DNA from 3 places in the Streptomyces sp. NPDC006463 genome. Region 3 is predicted to be linked to each of the others. Evidence: riboswitches for the same ligand, from Rfam matches in the RefSeq annotation. Region 3 holds a riboswitch; each other region holds the start of a gene.
The links. Region 3 has a riboswitch for cyclic di-AMP ahead of ACFYOB_RS09735 (M23 family metallopeptidase). Riboswitches for the same ligand answer to the same signal wherever they lie in the genome.
Positions count from the first base shown of each region.

Region 1: another riboswitch for cyclic di-AMP. It lies ahead of ACFYOB_RS16890 (peptidoglycan DD-metalloendopeptidase family protein); the one in region 3 lies ahead of ACFYOB_RS09735 (M23 family metallopeptidase).
Region 2: another riboswitch for cyclic di-AMP. It lies ahead of ACFYOB_RS14705 (transglycosylase family protein); the one in region 3 lies ahead of ACFYOB_RS09735 (M23 family metallopeptidase).

Region 1 is NZ_JBIAHP010000008.1:184,580-190,031, reverse strand. It holds gene ACFYOB_RS16900 (MBL fold metallo-hydrolase) at 1-809, opposite strand, end outside; gene ACFYOB_RS16895 (SGNH/GDSL hydrolase family protein) at 942-1,727, opposite strand; gene ACFYOB_RS16890 (peptidoglycan DD-metalloendopeptidase family protein) at 1,891-2,910, opposite strand; cyclic di-AMP (ydaO/yuaA leader) riboswitch at 2,915-3,088, opposite strand; gene ACFYOB_RS16885 (tyrosine-protein phosphatase) at 3,404-4,195, shown strand; gene ACFYOB_RS16880 (aspartate aminotransferase family protein) at 4,241-5,452, opposite strand, start outside.
Region 2 is NZ_JBIAHP010000007.1:76,240-81,691, reverse strand. It holds gene ACFYOB_RS14710 (transglycosylase family protein) at 1-900, shown strand, start outside; cyclic di-AMP (ydaO/yuaA leader) riboswitch at 1,177-1,349, shown strand; gene ACFYOB_RS14705 (transglycosylase family protein) at 1,353-2,060, shown strand; gene eno (phosphopyruvate hydratase) at 2,333-3,619, shown strand; gene ACFYOB_RS14695 (septum formation initiator family protein) at 3,711-4,199, shown strand; gene ACFYOB_RS14690 (DUF501 domain-containing protein) at 4,249-4,785, shown strand; gene ACFYOB_RS14685 (exopolyphosphatase) at 4,782-5,452, shown strand, end outside.
Region 3 is NZ_JBIAHP010000004.1:121,750-127,201, reverse strand. It holds gene ACFYOB_RS09750 (GNAT family N-acetyltransferase) at 1-2,065, opposite strand, end outside; gene ACFYOB_RS09745 (HPr family phosphocarrier protein) at 2,250-2,531, shown strand; gene ACFYOB_RS09740 (GntR family transcriptional regulator) at 2,841-3,518, opposite strand; gene ACFYOB_RS09735 (M23 family metallopeptidase) at 3,705-4,511, opposite strand; cyclic di-AMP (ydaO/yuaA leader) riboswitch at 4,525-4,683, opposite strand; gene ACFYOB_RS09730 (M16 family metallopeptidase) at 4,888-5,452, opposite strand, start outside.

The DNA of each region.
Region 1 (5,452 bases), on a different contig from region 3:
GCGTCGAACGGCCCGTGCTCGGCGCCGATCTCCTTGAAGCCGGGGAAGTAGCCGGTGTCCCCGCTGTGGTAGATGCGGTGCTCGTCGCCCGCGACGACCCAGGAGGCCCACAGGGTGTTCTGCTGGTTGCGCAGCCCGCGTCCGCAGAAGTGCCGGGCGGGGGTCGCCGTCAGCGAGAGCCCGGCGACTTCCGTGGTCTCGTTCCAGTCCAGCTCACGCAGCCGGTCGGCCGGTACGCCCCAGCGCTCCAGGTGCGCGCCGACGCCCAGCGGAACGGCGAATACCGTGTCGGTATCCGCCAGCGCCTTGATCGTCGGCAGGTCGAGGTGGTCGTAGTGGTCGTGCGAGATGACCACCACATCTGCCGTCCCCAGCGAGGCCAGCGGCACCGGCACGGGGTGCAGCCGCTTGGGGCCGGCGAAGGGGAAGGGGGAGCACCGCTCGCCCCACACGGGGTCGAAGAGCACCCGTCGGCCGTCGATCTCGGCGAGCACGCTGGAATGTCCCATCCAGGTGAGCCGCAGTCCGCTCACGGGCGGCTTCGCCAGCTCCGCGAGGGTCGTCGGGTACACGGGGATCGGCGCGCCGGGATTGCGCCGCAGCCGCTGTTCCTTGTGGAAGTAGATCTTGGCGAACTCCGCCATCGACCCCGAGGGCCTGGTCCGGGCCCCGACCGGATTCTGGAAGACGCCGTCGGCGAAGTTCGGCGAGCGGCGGATCCGCTCGAGCCGGGCGCCGGACGGGTCCGCGCCGAAGGCTTCGGGCCGCAGGGCGCGCAGCCGTGGACGCAGGGGACGGGAGCCGGTCAAAGCGCCTCCTGGGAGGATGGGGTCAGGATGGTCGTCGGTCTACGACCATCCCAACGCACACGTGCCCCGAAGGATTCCGCTTGCGGACCCCGTCCCCGCCGTCACCTCCTGGCACAGCGGAAGTCGGTCCGGCTACAGCGGAAGCAGGTCCGGCCGCTTCGCCTCCACGTGGTCCCCGGAGGACTCCCCGCGCAGCCGTCGGCCGATCCACGGCACCAGGTGCTCGCGCGCCCACTGGATGTTGTCCCGGGTCACGTCCACCGAGCCGCGCGGCCGCTCCGGCGGCCACGGCTGGTCGGGGTCGGCGGGCACCTCCAGCCCCAGCACCTGGGCGGCGCGCAGCGCGACCCGCGTGTGCCCCTCGGGCGACAGGTGCAGCCGGTCGGCGTCCCAGGCCCGCCGGTCCTGTACGGATTTCAGCGACCAGAGGTCGAGCACCGGGCAGTCGTAGCGGTCGGCGATCGCGCGGACGTGCGCGCTGTACGTCGCCACCTTGCCCCTCAGGTGCTTGAGGACCGGCACGCCCCGGGTGTCGAAGCCGGTGGTGATCATGACGTGCCCGACGGCCCCGGTGAGGTCGGCGACGGCCGCCTCGAACCGCTCCGCCACGTCGTCGGGGTCGCTGCCGGGCCGGATGATGTCGTTGCCGCCCGCGCAGAAGGTCACGAGGTCGGGCGCGAGCTCCTTGGCCCGCGGGACCTGTTCCGCCACGATCTGGTCGAGGAGCCGGCCGCGCACGGCCAGGTTCGCGTACCGGAAGTCGTGCTCGTCACGCCGGTCGGCCAGGAGCACGGCGAGCCGGTCCGCCCAGCCGAGAAAAGAATCCCCGGGTCCCGGGTCCCCCACGCCCTCGGTGAAGCTGTCCCCGATCGCCGCGTACGAGCCGATGGTCTTGAGTGTCGTCGTCGTCGCTGCCACGAGACGACATCCTTCACTCCCGTACACGACCTACGCCAACGTAAGCAGGGGTTGACGGACCGTGATCTTTACCACGCGGGGGATAAGGAATAGGTACGCGTGAGGCCGGGACCCCCCTCGGGCCCCGGCCTCACGCGTGCCGGTGTTGCGACGGCGGGTGCCGTCAGATGCTCACGCCCTTCGAGCGGAGGTAGGCGAGCGGGTCGATGTCCGAGCCGTAGGACGGGCCCGTGCGGATCTCGAAGTGGAGGTGCGGGCCGGTCGAGTTGCCGGTGGAGCCGGAGAGGCCGATGCTCTGGCCGCCGGTGACGCTCTGGCCCGCCGAGACGGACAGCACGGAGAGGTGTCCGTACTGCGAGTAGGTGCCGTCCGCGTGCCGGATGATGACCTCGTTGCCGTACGCACCGGCCCAGCCGGACGAGACGACGGTGCCCGCGCCGACGGCCTTGACGGTGGTGCCGGAGCTGGCGATGAAGTCGACGCCGGTGTGGTAACCGGAGGACCACATGCTGCCCGCGACCTTGTACTGGGTGGAGATCCCGCCACTCACCGGGGCCACGAAGCCGGAGGCCGACTGCTGCGCGGCCGGCGCCTCGGCGGCGGATTCCCGCTGCGCGGCCGGGGCCTCGGCGGCGGATTCCCGCTGCGCCGGAGCGGCCTTCTCGGCGGGCCTGGGAGCGGACTTCCTAGCCGGCTTCGGAGCGGCCTTGGGGGCCGGGGCCGCGGCCTCGGCCTTGGTCTCGGTCTCGGTCTCGACCTTGGCCTCGGCGCGAGCGGAGTCGGCCGGGGCCGCCGCGCCCTTCGCACCGAGGGTCAGCTTCAGGCCAGGGTGGATGAGGTCGGGGTTGGCGCCGACGGCCTCGCGGTTGTCGGAGTACAGCTCGTACCAGCCACCGGAGAGGTGACGCTCCGCGGCGATCTTGGAGAGGTAGTCGCCGGGCACGACCGTGTAGACGGTCGGCGCGGTCTCCACGGCGGCCGTCGGGGCGGCCTGGAGCGAGAGGGGAACCTGCGGCGCCACGGCGGGGGCCGCGGCCGGCGCCGCGGCCGGGGCGCCGGCCGCCTGGGCGCCTGCGGCGCCCAGCAGGGGCAGCGCGAGCGCCGCACCACCGGTGCCCGCGACAGCGAGTCCGCGGAACACGGAACGGGACTTGGGACGGCGGTGCTTACCCTTTGCGGACATCGCGAATTCCTCTCCGTCGCCTGCGAGGTGAGCTGTCGGGTTCGGACTGGAGATGTCCGGCTGTCCATGAACGGAACATGAACGACTTCACCCCGAGCGGCCCCGGGAAAAGATCCGGAACAGCGGCTTACCTGGTTCCCCCGCTCCTGCCGCGCGCGTGAATAGTCGAGTGCGGTTTCCGGGCGGCGGCAGGATTCGGCGGTCCACCCGGATCGATCGCGAAGGTAATCCCATAAGGCCGTACGTAACAAGCCGTGAATTCCCTGACGGAATAACAGGGATGAGACATCGACGGAATTCCGGTCACCCTGCGTCCATTCCCCGCCGCCAACGGGCCCACCGGCCGGGCCCTTCGGCTTTCGCGATCAGGCACGCACGGTCACCGTATGATCTGGCTCACGGGGCCCCGTCCGATCTCGCCGCCGTTTATGGCAAGTTGGCGCCAAGTAGCTCAATTCGGACAGATGGCCCACCACGAAGCGGAGGAGTACCCGTGACCCAGCAGATAGAGGAGCCGGAACTGTCCGGAGTGCGCAATTTCCGCGACGTGGGCGGATTGCCGACTTCCGACGGGCGAAGGGTCAAGACGGGACGACTGTTCCGAAGTGGACATCTTGCGCATGCCACTGAAACCGACGCAGAGTTCCTCGCCTCGCTCGGCCTCCACACCGTCTTCGACTTCCGCAACAACGCCGACCACGCCCTGGAGGGGCCGGACGTCGAACTGCCCGGCGTTCGGAACGTCAACATACCGCTCTCGGATCCGGCCGACGGCCGGGAGTTCTGGAAGATGGTCCGCGACGGCGACCTCGACCAGCTCCGCTCGATCCTGGGCGACGGGAAGGCCGCCGCCCGGATGACGAACTCGTACCGCGGGATCATCAAGCACCGCACCATCGAGCACAGCCGGGTGGTGCACGCCCTCGCCGAGGACAGCGTGCCCGCCCTCCTGCACTGCGCGGCGGGCAAGGACCGGGCGGGCCTGTCGATCGCCGTCACCCTGCTCGCGCTGGGCGTCGAGCGCGAGGCGATCGTGGCGGACTACCTGGAGTCGAACGCTCCGCACCGCCGCTACCGGGTACGCCGCAGCGGCGAGCAGGTCGAGGCCCGCTCCCCCGAGGCGATGGAGCTCCTCGCCCCGCTCTTCGACGCCCGCGCCGAGTACCTGGAGGCGGCCTTCGACACCATCGACGGGTACTGGGGCGGCGTGGACCGCTACCTGGCCGAGGGCCTCGGGCTCACACCCGAGACCCTCGGCCGGCTGCGGGAGCGGCTGCTCGACTGATGACGGCGGGGCAGGCCGTCACCGCTCCCGACGGCCTTCCCCCGGCTACCGCTGTGAGGTGGCCCCCGCCACCAGGGTCCTGGCGAAGTCCCACATCAGCCCCGAGCCTCCGTGCGCCTCGTCCATGACGTCCCGGAAAGCTGCGACGAACCGGTCGACGTCCCGCTCGTCCACGATCAGCGGCGGGATGAGCTTGATCACTTCGAGGTGGTCCCCGGACACCTGCGTGAGGATCCTGTGCTTCTGCAGCAGCGGCACGACGACCATCTGCGCGAAGAGCCCCTTGCGGGCAGCCTGCAGCACGGTCCACCGGCCGCGCAGCCCCAACGAGGACGGCCGGCCGAACTCGATGCCGATCATCAGGCCACGGCCCCGCACCTCGTGCAGCAGCTCGTACTCGTCCACCAGGGCGGCGAGCCGCCCGCGCAGCAGGTCGCCCATCGCCCGGGAGTTCGCCACGACCTCCTCGTCCTCCATGACCGACAGCACCGCCAGCCCGGCGGCCATCGCCTGCGCGTTGGAGCCGAAGCTCGCGGAGTGCACGAGTACCCGGTCCATGGACGAGAAGACCTTCTTGAAGATCCAGTCCTTGCCCAGGGTCGCGCCGACCGGCACATAGCCGCCCGACAGCGCCTTGGCCACGCACACCAGGTCGGGTTCCACGCCCGGCTCGTGCTGGTAGGCGTAGAAGTCCCCGGTACGCCCGAGGCCGGTCTGCACCTCGTCCGCGATCAGCAGCGCCTTGTGCCTACGCAGCAGCTCCTGCGCGGCGGGCAGGAATCCGGGCGGGGCGGCGAGGACCCCCTTGCCCTGGACCGGCTCGACGACGAAGGCGGCCACGTCGCCCTTCCGGAGCTCCCGCTCCAGGGCGGCCAGGTCCCCCAGCGCGATCTTCGTGTCGGGGAGCAGCGGCGCGAAGCCGTCCCGGAAGCCCCCCTCGCCGTTGACCGAGAGCGACCCCGTCGTGAGCCCGTGGAAGGCGTGGTCGCAGTAGAGGATCCTGGGCCGTCCGGTGGCGTACCGGGCGAATTTCAGGGCCGTCTCCACCGCCTCGGTGCCGCTGTTGCCGAAGAAGACCCGGTCCAGGTGCGGGCTGTACGAGAGCAGCTTCTCGGCCAGCAGCCCGGGCAGCGGCTGGCAGTCGAAGCGGGTGAGGTCGGCGAGCTGGGCGTCCAGGACGTCGTGCAGGGCGCGCCGGACCACGGGATGGTGCCGGCCCAGGCCCATCACGCCGAACCCGGCCAGCATGTCGAGGTA
Region 2 (5,452 bases), on a different contig from region 3:
AGCGGCGGCAGCTGGAGCGCCAACTTCGGCAGCGGCGAGTACGGCGGTCTCCAGTTCACCCAGGACGAGTGGCAGAGTGCCGGCGGCTCCGAGTTCGCCAAGCGGCCCGACCTCGCGAGCCGGTCCCAGCAGATCGCCGTGGCCGAGCGCGTACTGGCTTCCCAGGGCCCGCAGGCGTGGCCGCTGTGCGCGGCGTCGGCCGGGCTGGAGGGGCAGAGCCCCGCCGCGGCCGTCGACCCCGGCCTGCCCGGCGGTTCCGCCCTGAAGGGCCCGGCGCCGTCCCGGCCGGACGAGGAAGTGCCCTCCACGGGGAAGGGAAAGCCGTCCACGGACTTCGGTGCCCCGACCCCCGCCCCGAGCCCGTCGGCCACCCCCTCGTTCGTCATCCCCGACGGCCCGCTCGCGCCGTCCCTCGGACTGCCCGTCATGCCCTCGCCCGACGAGGTGACGCCGACCCCGACCGCCCCGGGCACGCCGACCGCCCCCGTGGACCCGAACGCGCCCACCACGCCGCCCGGCACCCCGGGCCAGCCCCCAGTGACCCCGGCCGACCCCACGGCCCCCGCAGCTCCGGGCGCCACGACCGACCCGAAGGCACCGGTCACCCAGGGCGCCCCGGCCACCCCGGGCGCCTCCACCAGCCCCACCGCACCGCCCGTCACGGCGGCCGAGGGCAGCGGCAAGCACCGCGGGGCCCCCGCGGCCGAGGCACCGGTCACATCTGATGCCGCGTCGAAGCCCTCGTACACCGTGCAGGCGGGCGACAGCCTGGTCACCATCGCGGATGCCAAGGGGGTCAAGGGCGGCTGGAAGGGGCTCTACGCGGCCAATGAGCAGGTCATCGGCGGGGACGCCGATCTGATCAAGCCCGGACAGAACCTGGATCTAACCGTGCAATAAGGGCACTTACGCCACCCGGAAAGAGTTGATTGCCCCTTTTCGGCAAGTGAGACATGCATCTCTTCCGGTCAACTGGCGTGTCTCGCCTTGGGGCTTCCGCAAACCCCGCCCTCACCTGCGCAAACACCCGTACGAGGAGCGCAAGTAGGGGTCGTTCCTCCCCGATGGCGGTCGTTGAACATCGGGGAGGGACCTGTCTACCTTCTGAATCGCTCGCCACCGCGAGCTCCTTCGACCGCATCGCCGAATCCTGCCGGCGGACGGAGGGAACAGTCGTCGCGTCAAGCGCCGAAGGCAGGAGCGGGGGAACCAAGGTAGGTGCCGGGAGCGGCCGTTGAGAGACGGTCACGCCACCGGCTAGGGGTTAAGACGTGCGCTAGGTCGCACGGCCGGGCAACTCACTCGCCCGAACCCGACAGCTCACCTCGTAGGCGTCGGTGAGGAGAAACTCCATGCTGCTTTCCGGCAAGGGCAAGCACCGCCGCGGTACCGCCATCGAGCGCACCGCCCGCATCGTCACGCTCGCCGGTGTCGCCGGTGTGGCCGTCGCCGCCCCCCTGATGGCCGCCGGTTCCGCCAGCGCCGCCAGCGCCTCCGAGTGGGACCGCGTCGCGCAGTGCGAGTCCGGCGGCAACTGGGCCATCAACACGGGCAACGGCTACTACGGCGGCCTGCAGTTCTCGTCGTCCACCTGGGCCGCGTACGGCGGCAAGTCGTACGCCGCGCAGGCCAACCAGGCCTCGAAGTCCCAGCAGATAGCCATCGCGGAGAAGGTCCTCAAGGGCCAGGGCAAGGGCGCCTGGCCGTCCTGCGGCGTGGGTCTGTCGAACTCCTCCTACACCGGGGGCGGTGCGGCCGAAACGCCGAAGAAGACGGAGAAGAAGACCGAGACCAAGAAGACCCAGCCGAAGAAGACCGAGCCGAAGAAGGAGACGAAGCGCTCCGAGACCCCGGCTCCGACCACCCGCTCCGAGCGCTCCGAGGCCCCGGCCCCGAAGACCGGCAACGGCGCGTACGAGGTCAAGTCGGGCGACACCCTGGGCACCATCGCCGAGGCCAACGGCGTCAAGGGCGGCTGGGAGAAGCTCTTCGAGCTGAACAAGGACATCGTCTCGGACGCCGACCTGATCTTCCCGGGTCAGAAGCTGAAGCTCAGCTGAACACTGCGGCAATAGCCGCAGGAGTCGCAGCAACGCTCACCATCCCCACCGCCCGGCGCGTCTCCCCCCACGCGCCGGGCGGCGGTGTGTGCGGCAGCAGAACACCCGTCATCCGGGGTTCTATGTCCTGGAAGAGGGGTATTCGGGCCCTTTTTCGTCCCAGGACCCGGGCGGTCGGCAGGGTGAGTGCCCGGATCCGGTTAGGCTCTAGGCGGCCAGGCCATCCCACGGCCTGACGCCACCGCACACCCAGCGTCACATCCCAGAAGGAGATGCTCGTGCCGTCCATCGACGTCGTCGTAGCCCGGGAAATCCTGGACTCCCGAGGCAACCCCACGGTCGAGGTCGAGGTGGGCCTCGACGATGGCAGCACCGGCCGTGCTGCAGTTCCGTCCGGCGCCTCCACCGGTGCATTCGAGGCCATCGAGCTCCGTGACGGTGACCCCAACCGTTACATGGGCAAGGGTGTCGAGAAGGCCGTCCTCGCCGTCATCGAGCAGATCGGCCCGGAGCTCGTCGGCTACGACGCCACCGAGCAGCGTCTGATCGACCAGGCCATGTTCGACCTGGACGCCACCGACAACAAGGGCTCGCTCGGCGCCAACGCCATCCTCGGCGTCTCCCTCGCCGTCGCGCACGCCGCGTCGGAGGCCTCGGACCTTCCGCTCTTCCGCTACCTCGGCGGCCCGAACGCGCACCTGCTGCCCGTTCCGATGATGAACATCCTCAACGGTGGGTCGCACGCCGACTCCAACGTCGACATCCAGGAGTTCATGATCGCCCCGATCGGCGCGGAGTCCTTCTCCGAGGCGCTGCGTTGGGGTGCCGAGGTCTACCACACCCTCAAGAAGGTCCTGCACACCAAGGGCCTGTCCACCGGTCTCGGTGACGAGGGCGGCTTCGCCCCGAACCTGGAGTCCAACCGCGCCGCGCTCGACCTCATCATCGAGGCCATCAAGCAGGCCGGCTACACCCCGGGCAAGGACATCGCGCTCGCGCTCGACGTCGCCGCGTCCGAGTTCTTCAAGGACGGCAAGTACGAGTTCGAGGGCCAGTCCCGCTCGGCCGCCGAGATGACCGACTACTACGCCGAGCTCGTCGAGGCGTACCCGCTGGTCTCCATCGAGGACCCGCTGTTCGAGGACGACTGGGCCGGCTGGAAGACCATCACCGACCGCCTGGGCGCCAAGGTCCAGATCGTCGGCGACGACCTCTTCGTCACCAACCCGGAGCGCCTGGCCCGCGGCATCGAGGAGGGCTCCGCGAACGCCCTGCTCGTGAAGGTGAACCAGATCGGTTCGCTGACCGAGACCCTGGACGCCGTCGAGATGGCCCAGCGCAACGGCTTCAAGTGCATGATGTCGCACCGTTCCGGTGAGACCGAGGACGTCACCATCGCCGACCTCGCCGTCGCCGTGAACTGCGGCCAGATCAAGACCGGCGCCCCGGCCCGCTCGGACCGTGTCGCCAAGTACAACCAGCTGCTGCGCATCGAGGAGATCCTCGACGACGCCGCGGTGTACGCGGGCCGCAGCGCCTTCCCGCGCTTCAAGGGCTAATCACGCTCTTGCTTCCGTACGTCCCCGCACTCGGTCCCGTACCGTGTGCGGGGACGTATTGCGTAGTGCGGACACAGGGGAGGCGGGATCAATGGCCGGGAACCGTGATCGGTTCTCCACCTTCTCGACCGCGACCAGGCTCAAGCAGCTCGGCGAGCGGACCGCCGCCCACGTCTACCGCTCGCAGTCGCGCCGCCAGGTCCGCCGCAGCCGGCTCACCGGCCGCGCGGCCCTCCTCGTGCTCGTCCTCTGTACGCTGGTCGTCGCCCTCGCGTATCCGATGCGCCAGTACGTGTCCCAGCGCTCGGAGATCGCGAAGCAGCAGCGGGCCGCCGCCGCCGCGCGGGAGCGCCTGGAACGGCTCCGCGACGAGAAGGCCCGCTGGCAGGACAACGCCTACGCGGAGCAGCAGGCGCGCAAGCACCTGCACTTCCTGCGCCCGGGGGAGATCGGCTACATCATGACCGACCCCGGGGCGCAGGGCGCCGAGCAGCACCGGACCGGCCAGGCCGGCTCGGACCGCCCCTGGTACTCCAACGTCTGGGACGGCGTCGACAAGGCCGACCGCCCCGGCGACTGAACCAGTTCCACCCGTCATAGAACCGCGAACGAAGAGACTTCCTCCAGGCATGCAGACGCCCCCGCCCCAGACCGACCGGACCGAGCCGACCGACGCGGACATCGAGGCGTTCGAGCAGCAGCTCGGCCGCCCGCCGCGCGGGCTGCGCGCCATCGCGCACCGCTGCCCCTGCGGCCAGCCGGACGTGGTGGAGACCGCGCCGCGGCTCCCCGACGGCACCCCCTTCCCGACGCTGTACTACCTGACGTGCCCGCGCGCGGCCTCCGCGATCGGCACGCTGGAGGCCAACGGCGTGATGAAGGAGATGCAGGCCCGGCTCGCCGAGGACCCCGAGCTCGCCGCCGCCTACCAGGCCGCGCACGAGGACTACATCCGGCGCCGCGACGCCATCGACGTGCTCCAGGGCTTCCCGAGCGCCGGCGGGATGCCGGACCGGGTCAAGTGCCTGCACGTGCTGGTCGGCCACTCCCTGGCCGCGGGCCCGGGCGTGAACCCGTTCGGCGACGAGGCCCTGGCGATGCTGCCGGAGTGGTGGGCCAAGGGCCCCTGCGTCACGCCGTGCGGGGACAAGGAGGACCAGGCATGACCCGGGTCGCCGGCATCGACTGCGGTACGAACTCCATCCGGCTGCTCGTCGCGGACTACGACCCCGCGACGGGCGAACTGGTCGAGCTGGACCGGCGGATGATCATCGTCCGCCTCGGCCAGGGCGTGGACAAGACCGGCCGCCTCGCCCCGGAAGCGCTGGAGCGCACCTTCGCCGCCTGCCGCGAGTACGCGGCGGTCATCGAGGAACTGGGCGCCGAGCGGGTGCGTTTCGTGGCGACCTCAGCCTCCCGGGACGCCGAGAACCGGGACGAGTTCGTCCGGGGCGTCGTGGACATCCTGGGCGTCGAGCCCGAGGTGATCTCCGGCGACCAGGAGGCGGAGTTCTCCTTCACCGGCGCCACCAAGGAGCTCACCGCGCACGAGCACCTGGCGCGGCCGTTCCTGGTCGTGGACATCGGCGGCGGCTCGACGGAGTTCGTGGTCGGCGAGGAGCACGTCCGGGCGGCGCGTTCCGTGGACGTGGGCTGCGTCCGGATGACCGAGCGCCACCTGGTGGTGGACGGCCAGGTCACCGACCCGCCGACCGAGGCGCAGATCGCCGCCGTACGGGCCGACATCGAGGCGGCGCTGGACCTGGCGGCCGAGACGGTCCCGCTGGCCGAGGCCCGCACCCTGGTGGGCCTGGCCGGCTCGGTGACCACGGT
Region 3 (5,452 bases):
GCTGGGCGGCGGCGCCGGGCTCGTCGATGTCCTCGTACTCGGGGACGTGGCCGGCCTCGGCGGCGGCCCGCCGCCACTGTCCGTACCGGACGGCTTCGGCGATGGCGCGCACGGCCCGCTCGGCGGCGGGATAGCTGGGGATCCGGTCCTCCCCCGCGGCGCCGGCCTCGCCGGCGGCGCCGGCGCGGGGCCGGGGGCGGAGGCCCGGTTCGGGCAGGGGCGCGGCGGGTGCGGGGCCCCGCGTGGCGGACAGCGCGTCCACCAGTTCGCCGAGCTCCACGTGCACCACGGCGACGGGCTTGCCCGGCACCTCGGCCACGGCCTCGCGCAGGGAATCGGCCAGGTCGTCGGCGAGCGCGTGCTCGCTCACCCAGGGAATGGCGGTGACCACCACCGCGTCGCAGTCGTCGGAGGCCAGCGCCGAGACCAGCGCCGCGCGGAAGTCCGCGGGCGAGGCCGCCGTCGTCAGGTCGAGCGGCGGCAGCGGCCGCAGCCCCTGGGCCAGGCAGGCGTCGTACGTGAGGACCCCGAGCGACTCGGAGTTGCCGAGGATCGCGATCCGGGGCCCGGCGGGCAGCGGCTGCGCGGCCAGCAGGAGGCCGACGTCCACCAGCTCCGTCACCGTGTCGACCCGGATCACGCCCGCCTGCCGCAGCAGGTCGGAGACGGTGGCATCGGGCAGCCGGGTGCCCGGGACCACGTGCCCTGCCGGGGTGTGGCGGCCGCCCCTGGCGACGACCACCGGCTTCTCGGCCGCGGTCCGGCGGGCGAGGCGGGTGAACTTCCGCGGGTTGCCCAGGGTTTCCAGGTACATCAGGGCGACGTCGGTCGCCTCGTCGTCGTACCAGTACTGAAGGATGTCGTTGCCGGAGACGTCCGCCCGGTTCCCCGCGGAGACGAAGGAGGACAGGCCCTCGCCACGCCGGAGCAGGGCGGAGAGCAGCGCGATCCCGATCGCCCCCGACTGCGTGAACAGGCCGATCCGGCCCCGCATCGGCATCGGCGCGGGCGTCAGCGAGGCGTTGAGCTCCACCTCGGGCGCGGTGTTGATCACCCCGTAGGCGTTCGGACCGATGAGCCGCATCCCGTAGGAGCGCACCTGGCGCACCAGTTCGCGCTGGCGGGCGAGTCCGGCCGGGCCGCTCTCCCCGTATCCGGCGGACAGCACCACGAGCCCCTGCACCCCGTGTTCGCCGCAGGCCGCCACGACCTCGGGCACCCGGTCCGCGGGAACCGCGATCACCGCGAGGTCGACGGGGGCGCCGATGGCATCGATCGTGCGGTAGGCCCGCACGCCGTCGAGCAGGTCGAGGCCGACCTGCTCGTTGACGGCGTAGAGGTGGCCGTGGAAGCCGCTGTCGCGCAGGTTGCGCAGCGCGGCGGCGCCCACGCCCGCGCCGGAGCGGCTGACTCCGATCACCGCGACCGAGCCGGGGGCCAGCAGCCGCTGCACCGAGCGGGCCTCGGCGCGCTGTTCGCGGGCGCGCTGCACGGCGAGGGACTCGGCGGTGGGTTCGAGGTCGAGGGTGAGGTGGACGGATCCGTCCTCGAAGCTGCGCTTCTGCTGGTAGCCGACGTCCGTGAACACCTTGATCATCTTGGTGTTTGCGGGAAGCACCTCGGCGGCGAACCGGCGGATGCCGCGCTCGCGGGCCACCGCGCCGATGTGTTCGAGCAGCGCGGAGGCCACTCCGCGGCCCTGGTGGGCGTCCTGGACGAGGAAGGCGACCTCGGCCTCGTCGGCGGGGGCGGTGGCGGGTCGACCGTCGGGGCCGATGCGGTCGTAGCGGACGGTGCCGATGAACTCCCCGCCGATGGTCGCCGCGAGGCCGACCCGGTCCACGTAGTCGTGATGCGTGAACCGGTGCACGTCGCGGTCGGAGAGCCGGGGGTAGGGAGCGAAGAAGCGGTAGTACTTCGACTCGTCGGAGACCTGCTCGTAGAAGCTGACCAGCCGGCCCGCGTCCGCGGTGGTGATGGGCCTGATCCGGGCGGTTCCGCCGTCGCGCAGGACGACGTCCGCTTCCCAGTGGGCCGGGTACGAGGGGTCCGACTCGGTGGTCATGGGCCTACCTTACGGCCGGGAACGGCCCGGCAGCGCTCGCGCGGCGCATTAGGCAGGCTGGGGCAAAACGGTGCAAGCTGGGGAAGGTCGAACGGCGGGAGATCCGGGCGGGAGGCCGGTCGGAGCATTCCGGGCGTCGTGAGAGACTGGTCTAGACAACCGTAAGAACCTGAAGGGCATCACCATGGCAGAGCGCCGCGTCAACGTCGGCTGGGCCGAGGGCCTGCACGCTCGTCCCGCCTCGATCTTCGTCCGTGCGACGACCGCTTCCGGCGTCCCGGTGACCATCGCCAAGGCCGGCGGCGACCCCGTCAACGCCGCTTCCATGCTGGCGGTTCTGGGCCTGGGCGCCCAGGGCGGCGAGGAGATCGTCCTCGCCTCCGAGGCCGACGGCGCGGAGGTCGCGCTGGACCGCCTCGCGAAGCTGGTCGCCGAGGGTCTCGAGGAGCTCCCCGAGACCGTCTGACCCTTCGGGTTCGAACCACGCGCTGCACCCGCCGGAGCCGCGGCCCCCACCACCCCGGGGCCGCGGCTCCGGCGTTCGCGGGTTCACCCGGCTCCACCCGGGGTCACGGAATACGGCCGCGCGAAACACGGCAGCGCGGGGGCACGGCGAATTCGGCGCCACGGAAATGCGGGCAGCCCGGGAATGCTCCGGCCCGGAAAAATGTACCGGCGCAGGAATTCGACTCCACGGGAATTCGGCGCGCAACAAATTCATGCGACCCGGAGATCCCGGCGGCACCCGGATAGGTCCCTTTGTATACGGGCCCTGTTAATGCCGGCCGCTCGCCATGTTTACGGCAGGTTGCGAAGTGCTCACCGTCGGCCGGAGCCGCGGCCGGTGCGCGGCGCTCGCCCGGTCGGCGTGGATCGCCGTCAGCGTCCGGGCCCGCTCCGCGTCCCCGCGCGCCACCGCGTCCACGATCGCCCCGTGCTCCGCCCATGACTCCACCGGCCGGGCCGGCGCCTCCACCACGTACATCCACGCCACCTTGTGCCGCATCTGCGTGAGCAGGGTGATCAGCCCGGGGCTCCCGGAGGCCTGCGCGAGCGTCTCGTGGAACCAGCTGCCCAGGGACCGCAGATCCTCGCCCTGGCCCCGCCTGGCCCGCTCCTGGCCCAGCCTCACCAGCCCGCGCAGCACCTTGAGGTGGGCCTCGGTGCGGCGCCGGGCCGCCCTGGCGGCCGCCAGGGGCTCCAGCAGCATCCGCACCTCCAGGAGGTCGGTGGCCTCCTGCTCGGTCGGCTCGGCCACACAGGCGCCCGCGTGGCGCCGCGTGGTCACGAACCCCTCGGACTCCAGGGTCCGCAGCGCCTCACGGACCGGGACGCGCGAGACGCCGTACCGGCGGGCCAGTACTTCCTCGGTCAGCCTGCCGCCAGGTTCGAAGACCCCGGAGACGATGTCGTCGCGGATTGCCGTGCATACCGCGTGCGCAGGAATACGCAAGACCGAACCTCCGCTATTTCCGACTGCCGCGCCCATTGGACATGCGCGTGCGCAACTCGACTCTATTGCAACACACGATAATTTCCGAGAGCGCTCGGAAATGCGAAACATTTACCCGGCGGAGCAGCACGAAGGCCCCGGCTCGGGAGCCGGGGCCTTCGGTGAAGCGGTGCGGTGCGGTGCGCGTCAGAGGCTGACGTCGTGCGAGCGCAGGTACGCGATCGGGTCGATGTCCGAACCGTAGCTGGCACCGGTGCGGGCCTCGAAGTGCAGGTGCGGGCCGCTGGAGTTGCCCGTGGAGCCCGACAGGCCGATCTGCTCGCCCGGGGTGACCTGCTCGCCGACGGAGACGCTCAGCGAGGACATGTGCCCGTACTGGGTGTACGTACCGTCGTTGTGCTTGATGACGACGTTGTTGCCGTACGCGCCGCCCCAGCCGGCCTCGACCACGACGCCGGCGCCCACCGCGTGGACGGAGGTGCCGGAGGCGGCGTGGAAGTCGATGCCGGTGTGGCTGCCGGAGGACCACATGCCGCCGCCCGCCTTGTACTGCGTGCTGACGTACGAGCCGTCGACCGGGGCGACGAAGGTGTTGAGGCGCTTGCGCTCCTCCTCGCGGGCCGCGCGCTCGGCGGCTTCGCGCTCGGCCTTCGCCTTGGCCTCGGCGAGGCGCTTGGCCTCGGCGGCCCGCTGCTTGGCGTCGGCCTCGGCCTGCGCCTGGGCGGCCGCGTGCTCGGCGGCCCGGTGCTGGGACGCGGCCTGGTTCTGGATGTCGTCCTGGAGGTCCTCGGCGACGACCACGGCGCCGAGAGCGTTGTCCTGGGTCGACTGGTGGTGGTCGCTGTTGTCCGCGGCGAAGGCCGGAGCGGCGAGGGAGCCGACGACACCAGTGGTGGCGAGGGCGGCTATGCCGGCGTAGCCGGCGGTCTTGCGGCTCAGACGGCTGGAACCACGGTGCTTACCGGAGCCGGCGGGACGACTGCCAAACGCCATGAAGGGGCTGATCCTTTCCTTCCTTCTCGCCTACCGGGTTAGCTGACGGGTTCGGAGCAGGAAGGTCTCCTACGGGCCCCCTCTTGCGAGGCGGTCCGATTCACCCCAGGGACACATGTGGGTCCCCGGCTCCCCAGGCTCGCGCCTGACGGGGACTCGGCGATCGCTGCCCGGTGCCGCGGATGCGACGAGTACAACTGACGGACAGCACAGGTGACGCTAGGCGGATCATCAGTCAATCGCCAAACAGACACGCCTTTTTGTTGCGTACGCCACACCACATAAAAGCAACCTCACCATCAAACGGACAAAAGGGCCCCGGCGGACATGCCCGCCAGGGCCCTTCGTGGATCGGCCAGTCGACCGACGGCTGCCGTCAGTTGGTGACGACGCTCACCTCGCCGATCCCGAGCGCGCGCACCGGCGCCTCGATCTGCGCGGCGTCTCCGACCAGGATGGTGACCAGCCGGTCCGCCGGGAATGCCTTCACGACCGCCGAAGTGGCCTCCACCGTCCCGGTTTCGGCCAGCTGCGCGTACAACTGCGCCTGGTAGTCGTCCGGCAGCTCCTGCTCGACCTGGTCCGCGAGGGTTCCGGCGACCGAGGCCGCCGTCTCGAACTTCAGCGGGGCCACGCCCACCAAGTTCTGCACCGCCACGTCCCGTTCGGCATCGGTCAGGCCGCCCTCCGCGAGGGTGCGCAGCACCTTCCAGAGGTCCTCCAGCGCCGGGCCGGTGTTCGGGGTGTCCACCGAGCCGCTGATGGCGAGCATCGAGGCGCCCTTGCCGTCGGCGGTCGAGCGCAGCACCTGGCCGAAGGCGCGCACGCCGTAGGTGTACCCCTTCTCCTCGCGCAGCACCTTGTCCAGGCGGGAGGTCAGCGTGCCGCCCAGGCAGTACGTGCCGAGCACCTGCGCCGCCCAGACCCGTTCGTGCCGGTCC